Regions from separate parts of the Brevibacillus soli genome, predicted to be linked through region 1. Evidence: riboswitches for the same ligand, from Rfam matches in the RefSeq annotation. Region 1 holds a riboswitch; the other holds the start of a gene.

Region 1 (7,362 bases):
AGTACTCGCGTTCCTGATTTCAGCGGACCCGTGTTTCTAGGTGATGTTCCCGTGCTTGCATGAAATGTCACTGTACAATCTCCTTCATTTGTTATCCATGATGCTTATCGTTCGAAGCCCTTATTCAAAGGTAACTTGATCTTTACTCTATGTAAAGAGCATAAAAAAGAAGGCACGTCAATGACGTGCGATTCAGGCGATCGATTCGATAAGAATCACGGCGTTAAGGGCAGTACAATATCGACGATCGTCCCTTGCCCGACCTTACTCGTTATTTCGATCTTCCCCTTGTGATTTTGAATGATCCTGTAGCTAACCATTAACCCAAGACCAGTTCCTTTTTCCTTTGTGGTATAAAAAGGTTCTCCAATGGAACGCATCCTTTCTTCCGGGATCCCGCAGCCGTTATCCTTTATTCGTATTCGAATCTGTTGTTGGTTCCACTGCTTTACTTCTATGGTGACCTTTCCGCCGTTTGGCATGGCATCCATGGCATTTTTAATGATGTTTAGGAAGACTTGTTTAACATGATTTTCTTCACACTCAATAAAATACTGTTCACAATCAAACGTATGTTCCATGTTTATGTTGCGTAGATGACAAATGGATTCCATCAGGAAAATCACATGTCGAAGAATGGCACAAATATCTTTTTTCATATAGTTCGACGCTGTTGGTTTTGCCAGCACTAAAAAATCCCCGACAATTTCATTAATCCGATTGATTTCGGAAAGCATGATGTCCGTAAAGATGGCGTTTTGCACTTCTGGCTGTTTCTGCAAGAGCTGTACAAATCCTCTGAGAGAGGTCAACGGGTTTCGAATCTCATGTGCGATTCCTGCAGCTAATTCGCCTAACACAGCCAACTTTTCCGATTTGATGAGGAACTCCTCGCTGTCGCGAATATCTGTAATATCCTCGGCAATGCCCACGATCCGATGAAGTTTCCCATCAACGATTACGGGAAATCCCCGATCTCTGATCCAACGAACCGTTCCATTCGGACGTATGATTCGATATTCCTGGTGAAAAGTTCCCATTGCCAGTTCTTCCTGAGCCTTTACGATTCGCTCTCGATCCTCCGGATGAATGACATTGAACATCTTGTTCGGATCTTGAAAAAACTCTTTACACGATAATCCCCATACTTTTTCATAGGCGGGACTCAGATATAGAAACTTTTGAGTGACAGGATCTGCAATCCAAAACACCTCATCAATGTTCTCAGCAATTTGTCGAAAGCGTTCCTCACTTTCGTGCAGGGCTGACAATGTTTGTTTCAGGGTTGTAATATCGATACACGATGATATGACCTGCACGACCTGCCCATGCTTATAAACGGGGCGAAGCGTTGCCAAATATACGATGTCGTTCATGCATCCTTCATACGCAACATCTTCTTGGCCGTTCCAAGCTCTTTGATAGAAGATTTCTTTTTGGGAAGCAATATGCTGTGGTAAAAAATCGTATAATTCCTTTCCGACTACATCCTCTGGCTTTAAACCGAGTCGATATAGCAGCTTGCCATCGCAAACGGTATGTATAAATCGGTTATTGTCTTTCACAAATGCAAACGTCATTCCTTGCTGTTGGCGCAACAAATTGGAGTAGTCTTCTTTGGTTAATTCCGATACGGCTTTTGTTTTTTTGTAAAGCGGCCTTATGGCCAAAGTAAAACTTGTTGCGTTCGATGCGAAAAGCGTGCCAATGAACAAAAAGAAAAAGAAACAGAATTCTATTATATAGTGATCATGACTCTTTAAAACCGTTAAAATGGAGACAACATATGCTAGAGAAAGAACCAAATAATAGATGTAGGAATTGGTTATCATAATTGCCCCCAAAAAAACAGGAATGTTGAACTACATATTCTTTTCTTTTGTTTCAATTCCTGTGCAACTTTTTGCAAAAATTTTGTTTATTGCCACTGTATCCTGAAAAAATGCAAAAAACGCCCACGATTCGGGCGTTTTGCCGATTCTACGGATGAATGTTACTTTGTAAAAGCAGGGTCCTCATATGGATGAGCAATCCAGCCCTCCGTTTCAATAAACAAACGGACAGCCACTACTCTGCGATTTTCCATCAATGTAAAGAAATGCGGATTGTTTTCCGGCACGGAAATGACATCACCCGCTTCCAGTTCGACGTCGAAATAGCCGACATCGTCTGATCCCTTGATGATGAAGATTCCATTTCCTGCAGTGATCGCACGCACTTCGTCTTCCGTATGTGTATGGACCGCTTCAAACTTTTTGAGCAACTCATCAAGATTGGGGGTTTCCTCGGATAACGCTACGATATCCCAAGTACGGTATCCCCTGCGTTTTGCCAAATCTCGAATTTCTGCATCAAAGGTGGAAAGAATTTGATTTTTTTCTTCGTCGGTTAAAGTAAATTTCTCCCGCAATTCGGCAGGGAGCTTGTTTGCATCCCAGTGCTCGTAAAGAACCCCATGTTTTTCCAAAAACGCCTTCACATTTTCATTCCCCGTAATCCGTTCATTCGTATTGCGAATTCGAACTTGAGCCATTTGTCATCCCTCTTTCTCATGTGGTTGTTATCGGAATATTACTAATACATATTGTAGCAAAGTATCACAAATGTACGCGACTCTCCCCAATCTCACTCCCTTCATGAGTAAAGAAAAAACTCCTTCTGACAGATAGAAGGAGCACACCATATATGCATCAAAGCATGGGGAACACTTCTTATCTGTCAGGATCTCTCCTGTAGGAATTGGCACCTTCACCTGACCGGTCAGAATGGGTTGCCGAGGTTTCATTGGGCCTTTCCCTCCACCTCTCTCGATAAGAAAGAACTGTATTTCATTCACTCATAAATGAATACCTTTTGAATGTTCACATTTTAATATTCAATTCCGACTTTGTCAATAGGATTATCGTTTTAAAAGGATCAACGAGTTCCTATCAGGAAAGGCACCAATGAACAATGGATTCGCGATCGTTCATGCGGGAAGCATTTTCGTGCGCGTCTCGCTTCACTTTCCCTTCAAATTCGAGAAACACGAGATGAGCGAGTGTCTCCGCCATCGCAAAGCGAAGCTGATGAAGATCCAACTGACGCGAGTGGAAAAGTTTCCGGCATATTTGATAGGCTGTTTGTCTGCCATCCTGTTTCAAATACGAAACAATCTCTTCCAATCGCTCATGGTGATGCTGGAGCAACTGTTCGATTCTCATCTGCGCTTGGGTAATGATGGGACCGTGACCCGGAAAAATTCTGTGAATCGGCAATGGTTTCAAAGCCTGCAAGGAATCGATAAACGATTGAAGCGGATTCGGATCAAAGGTTGGCCATAAACTGATATTGGGTGAAATTTTGTCCAGGATCTGATCTCCGCCGATAAGGAAACCGAAGTTTTCGTCATAGAAGACAAAATGTCCGTCACAGTGTCCGCGAGTGTGGATGGCACGATATGTGCCTCCCTTCAGTTCCAACAGATATCCTTCCTCAATCTCAGACATATCAGGCAAAGGTGATAGGTATTTCATGAAGTCTTCCATATGCGTTTTGATCTCATTCCCGTCATGGAGAGGCATTCCGTGAGTAATGAAGAAACTGCTGATCGTCTCTGCGTTTTGCCGATGATTCAGCCACACTTTCTCTGACGCTCTTTTTCCCTCCGAGGAAATCATCACCTCAGCGCCGGTTATTTGATGCAGCCATCCGGCCAATCCTATGTGATCAGGATGGTAATGAGTGATAACGATCTGGCGTACCTCGTTCGTAAAATCGATGTTGTTTTCCCTAAAGGCATTCATCCAGGTCTCTCTTGCTGAAGGCGTATCCAGGCCTGTATCAATGATGACCCATCCATCATGGGTCTGACACAGATACGTGTTGACCGTTTTAAGCGGGATTGGAATGGGAATCTTCACCTGAATCATGGATTCTGCCTGTGCAACCATAAGTACCTCCTGATCAAAAAGTTCTTTCTCGATTTCTTACCCTATGTACAAACACGAAACAAGGGTCCTTACCCAGCAAATTCTGTTGTTTCGTACTCTTTCTGTGAACGAACCGTTGCCACGATCACTCCAGCCACTATCAGCAGTGATCCTGACGCTTGGATATGAGTCACCTGTGAACCAAGCAGAAGGAACCCCACCAACATGGCAACAAACGGCTGCAAATTGAGAAAGATCGCGGCTCTCCCCGTTCCCACTATCATTAACTGCTGATTCCACACAATTCCGCATACACCCTGCATCAGAATCGCAGTCGCAATCAACAGCAACCAAGCCCAAACATCGCGACTTATGGCTGATGATGAGTCAACTGTGAAGAATGCGGCGGGCGTCATGAAAAGAGCACCGACAACGGTCGCATATACGGTTGCGATAAACGGATCCATGCTTTCCGTCCGTTTTCTGATGATAATCATCGATGACGAAAATGTTACCATCGCGATGAAAATAAACAATACACCGAAGGAAACAGTCAAACCTGCGCCGCTGCCAACAACGAAGAATGTACCGATCAGTGCCAACAACGATCCAACGATCATTCTCAGAGTAAACTTTTCCTTTAAAAAAAAGGAGGCCAGTACAGCCGTTACGATCGGGGATAGCGAAAGGATCAAAGAGGCAGTGGTAGCGTCGGTGGTCATCAATCCGGTGAAAAACGCAGTCTGGTTTGCAAGCGTTCCAATCAGGCCGAGTAATAGTAACAATCCCCACTCTCTTCGCCTGATTTTAACAAATTTTTTTGTATACCAGGCATATCCCAGTAAAAACAGAGAGGTAAATAGCAATCGAACATCTGCCAGGAACAAAGGAGGAAATTCCTTGACGAGGATACTGCCGAATACGAAATTGCTCCCCCACAACGTAACGCAAAAAAGGAGCAGCAGGTATGATCGAATCATGGCACAGCCTTCTTTCGCCCAATCCGAAATTGTTCTCAATACATGCGTTATCGTACATGAGGTCCGCGGAAAAGTCCATAAGCTGAAGCTTCATAACGTTGTATGTCATATAGGGTCAAGAAAAAAACCTCTGTTCCGTTCGTTCGGAAGAGAGGTTACCGTCCCCAGTGAATGTGGAAACAAGTCTACTTTTTCAACATGTGAAACACTTGTTCTACGTCCTTATCTCCTCTGCCAGAGAGATTCACAATGATGATTTGGTCCTTGTTCATGGTGGGAGCCAGCTTACATGCATAAGCGATTGCGTGTGAGCTCTCCAAGGCAGGCAGTATGCCTTCCGTTTTAGACAGAACCTGGAAAGCCTCCAAGACTTCTTCATTTGTTACCGTATAATACTCAGCCCGTCCCGATTCTTTTAAAAAGCTGTGCTCTGGTCCCACTCCGGGATAATCCAATCCGGCTGCAATGGAGTAGGTTGGCTGCGGGTTTCCCTCTTCGTCAAGCAGCACCAAACACTTAAAACCATGGATGACAGCGGGAACACCATGTGTCAGCGTAGCCGCTTGATCTGGTTCCACACCAATCAGACGGACCTTTTCTTCGTGCAAATAGTGAGCGAATGCTCCAATCGCATTGCTGCCACCGCCTGTGCATGCTATGACCGCATCCGGCAAACGACCTTCCTTTTCGAGAATCTGACGCTTCGATTCCTCACTGATTACGGACTGAAAGTGTTTTACCATCGTGGGAAACGGATGGGGGCCTACAGCAGAACCGAGAAGGTAGAAGGTATTTTTGTAATTCGCGACCAGGTCGTTTAACGCTTCATCTACAGCCTCTTTCAGTCTGCCCTGTCCCTTTGATACAGCAACGACCTTTGCCCCTAACAGTTCCATCCGAAATACATTCAACGCTTGTCGTCTCGTATCTTCTGCTCCCATATAAATCGTGCAATCCATATTGAACATCGCACATGCCGTTGCGGTTGCCACCCCATGCTGACCGGCACCTGTCTCGGCGATCACCCGCTTTACCCCCATACGCTTTGCCAGCAGGATTTGTCCGATGACGTTGTTGATCTTATGGGCTCCGGTATGATTTAAATCTTCCCGTTTCAAATAGATTTTGGCACCGTTTAACTTCTCAGTCAGGTTTCTGGCGAAAGTGAGTGGATTTTCCCGACCAATGTATTCTTTCAAATAGTAAACATATTCATTTTGAAAGTCCGGATCCTCTTTATACCTTTCGAATTGCTCTGCCAAATAATCCAATACCTCTTGTAATGCCGGCGGAACAAAACTCCCCCCAAACTGACCAAAATAGCCTTTCTCAAACTCCGCATGACTCATACCGGTTCCCCCTCGGATCAGCTTTGTGAAACCCTTCTTTACAGTACATTTTATAGACGGCTCATCCCAAACATGTCATTGTGTTTTTTCGATCCGATAAGTCTTTTATCCAGAGTGACATGTCCTCGTACTTGTCATAGATGATACAGTTCCTGGTCAATCGTCCGCCGTACGTGTATCCCAATTGATGGAACACAGCGTTCATGCCAAATGACAGGGATCGGGCGTGGGAAAAAACACAATAGATTCTCTGTTGGAACAACTCCTTTTCCAGGCATAGAATCAAATGTTTCATGAGCCCCTTTTTCTGATGTTCGGCATCGGTCGCGCAATCCGCGATTTCTGCATGGTGAAGCGCCTGGTTTACGTGCGCGGCGGCCGCGCTGACGATCTGCCCATCCGTTTCAACCGCATGGATGATCACGCCGTCCTTCATCAACTTTGCCAGATACGCAGGCTGGCTGACCGGGGTTGGATAGACAGGAAATGTCGCGGCATACAGCGCGGCCAGTTGTTCGACATCTTCTTTCGTTGCTCTGCGCAAGGAATAATTTGGGGGAAATCCTCTGTCTTCTGCTGATTCCGGCAGTGTCAGCACATGCCGAAGAATATGATCCTCCTTAAGCCAGAGGTCACTGTTTCTTCTCTCAACGGAGTGATATCTGGTCATTGCATAGGCGTCGCTGCCGTTGTAGTATGCGCGATACACACCCTCTATTTCATAGCCCCGGGAAAGGAAGCGATCCACATGTTCCGCCCGCACTCTGACAATCGTTTTGGTATAGGAGAATTGCTGAGCAAGCTCTTCGAGTCGCTCTATCATCCCTTCTACACTGCCTCGATAGTCATCTACCCGGATTCTGCTGCTGACACCGTCCAATCGAACCTGCATTTCGAATCCACGGCCAGTTTCCACGCGGTCCATGACTCTGTCTTCCAAACTCGTGAAGCGGCTCTCGTCTGTCATGATCGTTCACCTGCCTGTAGAGGAACGTTCGTGATGGTTCACACGCGGATGATGCTGCCTTTCTTTGAAAATGCGGATAAATTCTACGAGCCCCTCTACGGCCGCAGCAAGCAGCTTTTCTCCTTTTTCCTTGGTGGCGACAGTCGGATCTCCCA
Region 2 (7,362 bases), on a different contig from region 1:
CGTTTAACGCAGCGGACCGCTACGATGTGTTGATTCATCCGGATGACGCCAAGCCGCTGGATATTCGAGACGGTGAAGCGGTTGTCGTCTATAATGGATATGGAACGTTTCACGGACGGGCCAAGTACGCGGAGACGAAACAGGGCAACATCCAGGTGTACTGGCCGGAAGGAAACGTGCTGATTCCAAAGGGTGTCTACGAAAAGTACGCGGGTATTCCGGAGTACAACACAACCGTGGTTGTGGAAAAGGCGGACACATATCACGCCCACAAAGATACCAAATATGTGGAGAAACGAATCGAAGAACTGGAGACAAGCGTCGGATAGGGCGATCGTTAGGGAGGACAACATGCGTTTTCATCGGCAAACCATTCATGTGGACGAAGCGGCGCACCTGCTTCTGGCGGAAGACATTTCCCTGCCGGAAGAAGAGGTGGACATCCATGAGGCATACGGCAGGACAGTGGCACGGGACTTGTATGCGACCTGCGATCTGCCCCCGTTTGACCGCTCTCCGCTGGACGGGTTTGCCGTGAGAGCGGCGGATACCAGGGGAGCGACGGTGGACCAACCGGTATTTTTGTCGGTCGTGGAAACGATCGCCGCAGGTCAAGTGCCGCAGGCAGAGCTTGTACCGGGCACGGCAAGCCGCATCATGACCGGCGCGATGCTGCCCAAAGGGGCGGACGCCGTCGTGATGTTCGAACAGACAGTACATCCCGGGACCCTCTCCCCCCTCGTCGGTGTAAAAAAGGAGCTGAAGCCGGGAGAGAACATCTCCCGCCGGGGGGAAGAACTGTGCGAGGGCACGAAAATTGCCGCTGCCGGCGAGCTGATCAACGCAGGCACGCTGGCACTGTTGGCCACTTTCGGCTGCACCAGGATACCCGTCGTTCGAAAGCCAAGAATCGGTCTGCTTGCCACCGGCAGCGAGCTGCTTGACGCAGACCAGCCGCTTGTTCCGGGGAAAATCCGCAACAGCAACGGGGTGATGCTGTCCGCCATGATCGCCGAGGCGGGCGGCATTCCCGTATGGTTCGGAAGATTGCCCGACGACCTGACGAAAGCCAAACGGGCACTGGAAAATTACATGGAACAGGTGGATGCCATGATCACCACGGGCGGTGTCTCGGTAGGCGACTTTGACGTGATCGCCTCCCTGACGGACGAACCCGATGTGAAGCTGTTGTTCAATCGGGTGGCGATGCGGCCCGGCAGTCCCACTACCGCAGCCGTCTTTCGAGACAAGCTCTTACTCGGGCTGTCCGGCAATCCAGGGGCCTGCTTCCTTGGCTTTGAGCTGTTTGGCCGCCCGTTTTTAGCGCACATGCTTCGGCAGCGGGATCAGGGTGTTCGCAAAATACGCGCCGTGTTGGCGACTTCTTATGAGAAACCGTGTCCGTACCCTCGCTTTCTGCGTGGACGGTTGATGGAGAAGGAAGCCGTTCTGTACGCCTATCCCGACTGCAACGACAAGTCCGGCAATCTCAGCACCCTGAAGGAAAGCGAGTGTTTCATCGTCATCCCGGCAGGAGGCAGGGGCAAACAGGCCGGAGAAACGGTGGACGTCATCCCCCACCGCTCCCCCAGCTGGAGCAGGAAGGAGTAAAGCGATGGGAGACCAGCCGCGTGTTGTTCAGTTCGTCGGTTATTCCAACTCGGGAAAGACCACACTGTTGGCCAAACTGATTCCCGGGCTGGAGCGGGAGGGCATCCGCGTGGGCGTCATCAAGCACGATGGCGGCCATGATTTTGAGTGGGATCAGCCCGGAAAGGACACCTATCGGTTCCGGGAAGCGGGCGCATCCATCGTGGCCATCCAGTCAGCGACCAAAACGGCGATGGTGGAGCAAAGGCCCGTTCCCCTTCAGCAGCTGGTGAAACGAATGGGGGAAGCGGGAGCGGATCTGGTTCTGGTGGAAGGGTTTAAGCGTGAGGGTTACCCGAAGCTGGTCATGCTGCGGGACCCATCCGATGCGGAACTGCTGGATACGCTGTCCGATGTAGTGGCGGTCATCAGCCGGGAGCAGTTCGTCCATCCCGTACTCCCGGTGTTTCTGGCCGATCAGGTTGAGGAGATTGTGCAGTTTTTGTTTGACATAATCGAATATTCAAAGTAAGATAGGAACAACTTTTCATAAAATGAATAACCTTTTCTTATCAAGAGAGGTGGAGGGACAGGCCCGAAGATACCTCGGCAACCCATTCTGTCCATGACAGATGAAGGTGCCAATTCCTGCAGGAGTACTCCTGGAAGATAAGAAGCGACGCCGTTTTTTACTTTTCGTAATAACGTCCCGCCTCTTCTGCTTCGTCAGGAGAGGCGGTTTTTTTAGTGTTTCAGAACTTATAGAAGTTCGGCATTTCATGAAGCTACTTGGAAAGTGTTCGGGGCCCCAGCCGACACCAGCGTTTGCTTAAGTCGGCTGGGTTATAAAAAAAGGGAGTGTCGAGATGATTGAGCTTCGCCATGTACAGAAAGTGTACAGCTCAAAAGAGAGAGAAGTGACTGCTGTTGATCATGTTTCCCTGCAAATACAGAAAGGGGAAATTTACGGGATTGTCGGGTACAGCGGGGCTGGGAAAAGCTCGCTCCTGCGCTGTATCAACATGCTGGAAAGACCGACAAGCGGTCAGGTATTGATTGAGGGAACCGACTTGACTGCTCTTTCCGATGAGGAGCTCCGCAAGGTCCGTCAGTCCATCGGGATGATTTTTCAGCATTTTAATCTGATGGCCAATCGTACCGTGGCGGGAAACATCGCCTATCCGATGGAGGTAGCGGGCAAAAGCAAAACAGAGATTGAAACCAGAATCACAGAACTGTTGGATTTGGTCGGGCTGTCGGATAAAGCGAACGCCTATCCTGCCCAGCTATCAGGAGGACAGAAACAGCGGGTGGGAATTGCACGGGCACTGGCCAACTCTCCGAAAGTCCTGCTTTGTGACGAAGCGACCTCTGCGCTCGATCCGAAAACGACTCGCTCGATCCTCAATTTGCTGAAAGAGATTCATCAAAAACTGGGACTATCCATCGTGTTGATCACACATGAGATGGAAGTCGTAAAAGAAATCTGTCATCGCGTGGCCATCATGGCGAACGGCAAAATTGTGGAGGAAGGACCGGTCTATGAGCTCTTCGCCACGCCGAAAACGGAGCTGACGCGACAATTTGTCCAATCCGTCCTGGAAGTAAAACTGCCCGGTCATCTTTTGAAACGTCGCACTCCAGACAGTGAACTGGTCAAGGTAATCTTCCAGGGAGAGCGGGCAGAAAAACCGATTATCTCGACCATGCTTCGTTCCTTTTCCGTGGAAGCAAACATCCTCCATGGAAATATCGAATACATACAGGACATTCCGCTTGGCATTTTCATCATGGAGCTGATCGGAGAATCAACGGAGCGGACCAAAGTACTGGAATTCCTCAATCGAGAGACAGCGGGAACGGAGGTGATTCCGTATGCTTGAGTCCATCGCTCTGATTCTGCCTGATTTGCAGAAAGCGTTCTTTGAAACTTTTTTCATGATGAGCATTTCCGTTAGCCTGGCTGCGCTGTTGGGCATTCCACTGGGGTTGATGCTGTTTACCACAGATAACAGTCTGTTGGGAGAGAGGCCGTGGATCAATCGCATATGCGGTTTCGTGGTCAACGTGATTCGCTCGACGCCGTTTGTGATTTTGCTGGTTGCCCTCATTCCGTTAACCAGTCTGATCGCCGGTACAACAGTCGGGCCGAAAGCGGCTACCGTACCTTTGACGATTGCTGCGATTCCGTTCTACGCTCGGCTGGTGGAAGCATCCTTAAAGGATGTGAACCGAGGAGTGATTGAAGCAGCATTGGCCATGGGTTCGAGTACCCGACAAATCATTTTCAAGGTACTGCTGGTAGAGGCTCGCTCCGGCCTCATCCTGGGTCTTACCGTTACGACGATCAGTTTGTTGGGCTTTTCCGCCATGGCCGGTATTGTCGGGGGCGGAGGAATCGGCGACCTGGCCATCCGTTTCGGTTATTACCGGTTTGACAATACGATCATGTTTACCACCGTTGTTGTTTTGATCGTTCTCGTTCAACTGATTCAGACAGCGGGTGACAAGCTCGCCAAAAAGTTGGATAAACGATAATAATATAGAAGAAAGAGGAGAGAAACGACCATGAAAAAGCTCTGGGGTATCATCGCAGGAACACTTTTGGCATCTTCCGTATTGTTGACCGCGTGCGGAAGCAGCGAGACCGCCGGGAACGCGGACCAAACCAAGCAAATCAATTTTGGAGCAACCGCGGGTCCTTTTACGGACATGGTGAAAAACGGCATTGCGCCCCTGCTTGAGAAAAAGGGCTACACCGTGAAAGTGACGGAGTTTAGCGACTACATCCAACCGAATCTGACCCTGGCGGAAGGTTCCATCGACGCAAACCTGTTCCAGAACGAAATCTATCTAACGAATTTCTCGCGGGATAAGAATCTTGATTTGACCGGCATCATCAAGGTGCCAACAGGCCCAATGGGGATCTATTCGAAAAAGTTCAAAGCCATTGAAGAGGTTGCAGACGGAGCCAGCGTATCCATTCCCAATGACCCTACCAACCTGGCACGCGCTTTGGTTGTACTGCAGCAAGCAGGGTTGATCACGGTAAAGAAAGATGCGGATCCTATTAAAATTTCGGAAAAAGATATCGTAGAAAACAAGAAAAAACTCGTCATCACACCTGTTGAAGCTGCTCAGTTGCCGCGTGCGGTGGACAGCCAGGATCTTTCCCTGGTGCCTGGCAACTTCGCTTTAGCCGCAAAAATGGATCTGAAGAGCGCACTTGTTCTCGAAAACATGCCAGAGCACTACCTCAATCTGGTTGCCGTTCGCACCGCCGACAAAGACAAGCAGTTTGTGAAAGATATGAAAGAAGTGATCGAATCTCCAGAATTTGAAGCCTTCATCGACAAGGAATTCAGCTCATTCTTCAAGCCGCAGTGGATGAAGCAATAAACACGGCTGATCCATAGTGAAAAAGTGCCTCCGTCATCGGTTGGCACTTTTTATCATGTAACGGAAAATAATCAGAGGATTGAATGTTTTTTCCATATTCTGTAGAATAATAGGGTTCTGATATCATCCATAAATCAATATAGGGACGTGCAAAAATGAGAAGATGGAAGTGGAAGCAAATCATTGTTGCGAGCATTCTCGTACCTCTGTTGGGAGTCGGTTTCGCTGCTCCAGGTCTGGCTGAAGAGAGGACGCGGCCGGAAAAGCAGAAGGGGATAGCGGGTGAATTGATTGTCCGTTACAAGCAGAAAGGAACGAACAGCTCGGAAGTCCTGGGAGAAAAGCTGGGGTTCCGGACGGTCAAGCGGATGGGGAAGACGGCGCTGGTCCGCGCAGACGAAAGCAGGTTGGCCGAGATTGCCCGCAAGCTGCAAAATGATCCGGACGTCGCATTTGTGGAACCCAACTACGTGTACACCATAGCCGAAACCTCCGATCAGCCGCCGGCGACGAATGACCCGATGGTGGAGGAACAGTGGGGTCTTTCCGCAGTGGGAGCACAAGCGGCGTGGGACAAGCTGGCATCCTGGACGGATCAGAAAAAGGACCAGGTAATCGTCGCTGTGGTCGACACCGGTGTGGATGCCGGCCACCCCGACTTGGCAGGCCGCGTGCTGCCCGGTTTCAATACCCTGGACAACAGCACGAATTGGACGGATGACAACAGTCACGGTACCCACGTAGCAGGAATTATTGCTGCCCACGCGGACAATGAGGAAGGAATTGCCGGCGTGGCAGGCAAGGAAAACGTCAAAATCCTGCCGATCAAGGTATTGGACGAGCGAGGCTGGGGAACTACGCTTTCCATCGCTGCAGGTGTGGACAAGGCGGTGGAAATGGGAGCGGACATCATTAACATGAGCCTCGGCGGACCCGGCCGAAGCAAGCTCTTGGAAGAATCGATCAAAAACGCGACCGACAAAGGTGTGCTGGTCGTCGTGGCCTCTGGCAACGAATTTGACAACGCGGAAGGGTACTGGCCGGCCGGGTATGCCGAACCTATGACGGTAGCATCCGTCAACAGCGAGCTGGAGAGTTCCGAGTTCAGCAATTTCGGAAGCCCTGTCGACATCGCAGCGCCTGGGGAGGAAGTATTGAGCACGGTGCTGTACAACGATTATGAATACTATGACGGAACCTCCATGGCGACACCTCACGTGGCTGGAGTTGCGGCTCTGGTGAAGCTGGCCCATCCGGAATGGGGCGCGCAGGAGATCCGGGCTGCTCTGGAAAATACGGCACGAGACCTGGATCGCCCCGGTTATGACGCCGCGACCGGTCACGGTTTGGTCCAGGCGGCACCTGCGCTTTCCTACATGCAGGAACAAGTCGTGCAGATTGTAACACCAAGCACGGGAAGCCAGGTATGGGGGAAGGTTCCCATCCGTGTTCGTGTGCAGCAAGCAGGTGCGACACAGGTAAACGTGTACGATGAAAATGGTCAAAAGGTGGCGGAGATCCCCTTGGCACAGGGACGAGGCTCGATTCAGTGGGATTCGACCGCCGTCAGCGATGGCAGTCACAAGCTGAAACTGCAGGCTTTCGGCCCTGACGGTCAGGCACTGGGGCGGGATGAAACCCTTTTCCTGCAGGTGAAAAACGGTTTGGAAGCCGGTGTTCATCTGCAAATTGTCGATCCAGAGGGAGAACCGGCCAGGTCAAGTGAGGTGCGTCTGCTGCGCGTTGAGGGCCACGGGTACTATGATGAAGTCATGCGGGTATACGCCAACGGGCAGGGACAAGCCTTGATTCCTTATTCCGCCCTGCTGCCGAAGGAATCGTATTACGCGGTCGTGTTGTATACGGACTATGACACCGAGCGCATGCACATGAAGTTCCGCAAGCTTGACAGACAGGCACAGGCCGTCACCGTCGATTTGCGTGAAACCGTCAAGGTGGACGTGAATGTGCTCGCCGAGGGGCAGAGCCAATCGCTGGAGGATGTTTTCTTTTCTTTCACACCCGTGATGGACGGAACGATTCTGGAGCCATTCACGATGGCAGCGAGTGCAGCCAAAGACGGACGGGTGGAGTTGAATCTTCCGGAGGGAGAGTACATCGGGTTGGCCGTACGTCACGCTGAGACAGGAACCGCCTATTATCTGCGCCAGACGTTCACGGTCGACAAGGAAACCGACCGACTGGAATTCGACCTCGATCAGGCAAAGGAACTGACGTTTGAACTCCCTCCGTCCGTGGATACGGCGATATGGGGCACGCACAACGATATGGGCCCTGCCGTTCAGCTTTCCAAAGAGGGAAAACTGCTGCTCACCGCCGACGAGCTGGACAGCTTCTGGATCCATCTGCTGG

The links. Region 1 has a riboswitch for S-adenosylmethionine ahead of ACE99V_RS06665 (1,2-dihydroxy-3-keto-5-methylthiopentene dioxygenase). Riboswitches for the same ligand answer to the same signal wherever they lie in the genome.
Region 2: another riboswitch for S-adenosylmethionine. It lies ahead of ACE99V_RS05710 (methionine ABC transporter ATP-binding protein); the one in region 1 lies ahead of ACE99V_RS06665 (1,2-dihydroxy-3-keto-5-methylthiopentene dioxygenase).

Annotation. Positions count from the first base shown of each region.
Region 1 covers NZ_JBIYSM020000011.1:62,382-69,743, reverse strand. Annotated here, with positions in the region: gene ACE99V_RS06675 (futalosine hydrolase) at 1-23, opposite strand, end outside; gene ACE99V_RS06670 (ATP-binding protein) at 216-1,832, opposite strand; gene ACE99V_RS06665 (1,2-dihydroxy-3-keto-5-methylthiopentene dioxygenase) at 1,994-2,533, opposite strand; SAM riboswitch class I at 2,709-2,817, opposite strand; gene ACE99V_RS06660 (MBL fold metallo-hydrolase) at 2,931-3,932, opposite strand; gene ACE99V_RS06655 (DMT family transporter) at 4,001-4,891, opposite strand; gene trpB (tryptophan synthase subunit beta) at 5,077-6,240, opposite strand; gene ablB (putative beta-lysine N-acetyltransferase) at 6,302-7,207, opposite strand; gene ACE99V_RS06640 (creatininase family protein) at 7,214-7,362, opposite strand, start outside.
Region 2 covers NZ_JBIYSM020000009.1:58,821-66,182, reverse strand. Annotated here, with positions in the region: gene ACE99V_RS05725 (FdhF/YdeP family oxidoreductase) at 1-329, shown strand, start outside; gene ACE99V_RS05720 (molybdopterin molybdotransferase MoeA) at 352-1,611, shown strand; gene mobB (molybdopterin-guanine dinucleotide biosynthesis protein B) at 1,616-2,122, shown strand; SAM riboswitch class I at 2,157-2,266, shown strand; gene ACE99V_RS05710 (methionine ABC transporter ATP-binding protein) at 2,457-3,473, shown strand; gene ACE99V_RS05705 (methionine ABC transporter permease) at 3,466-4,128, shown strand; gene ACE99V_RS05700 (MetQ/NlpA family ABC transporter substrate-binding protein) at 4,159-4,989, shown strand; gene ACE99V_RS05695 (S8 family serine peptidase) at 5,145-7,362, shown strand, end outside.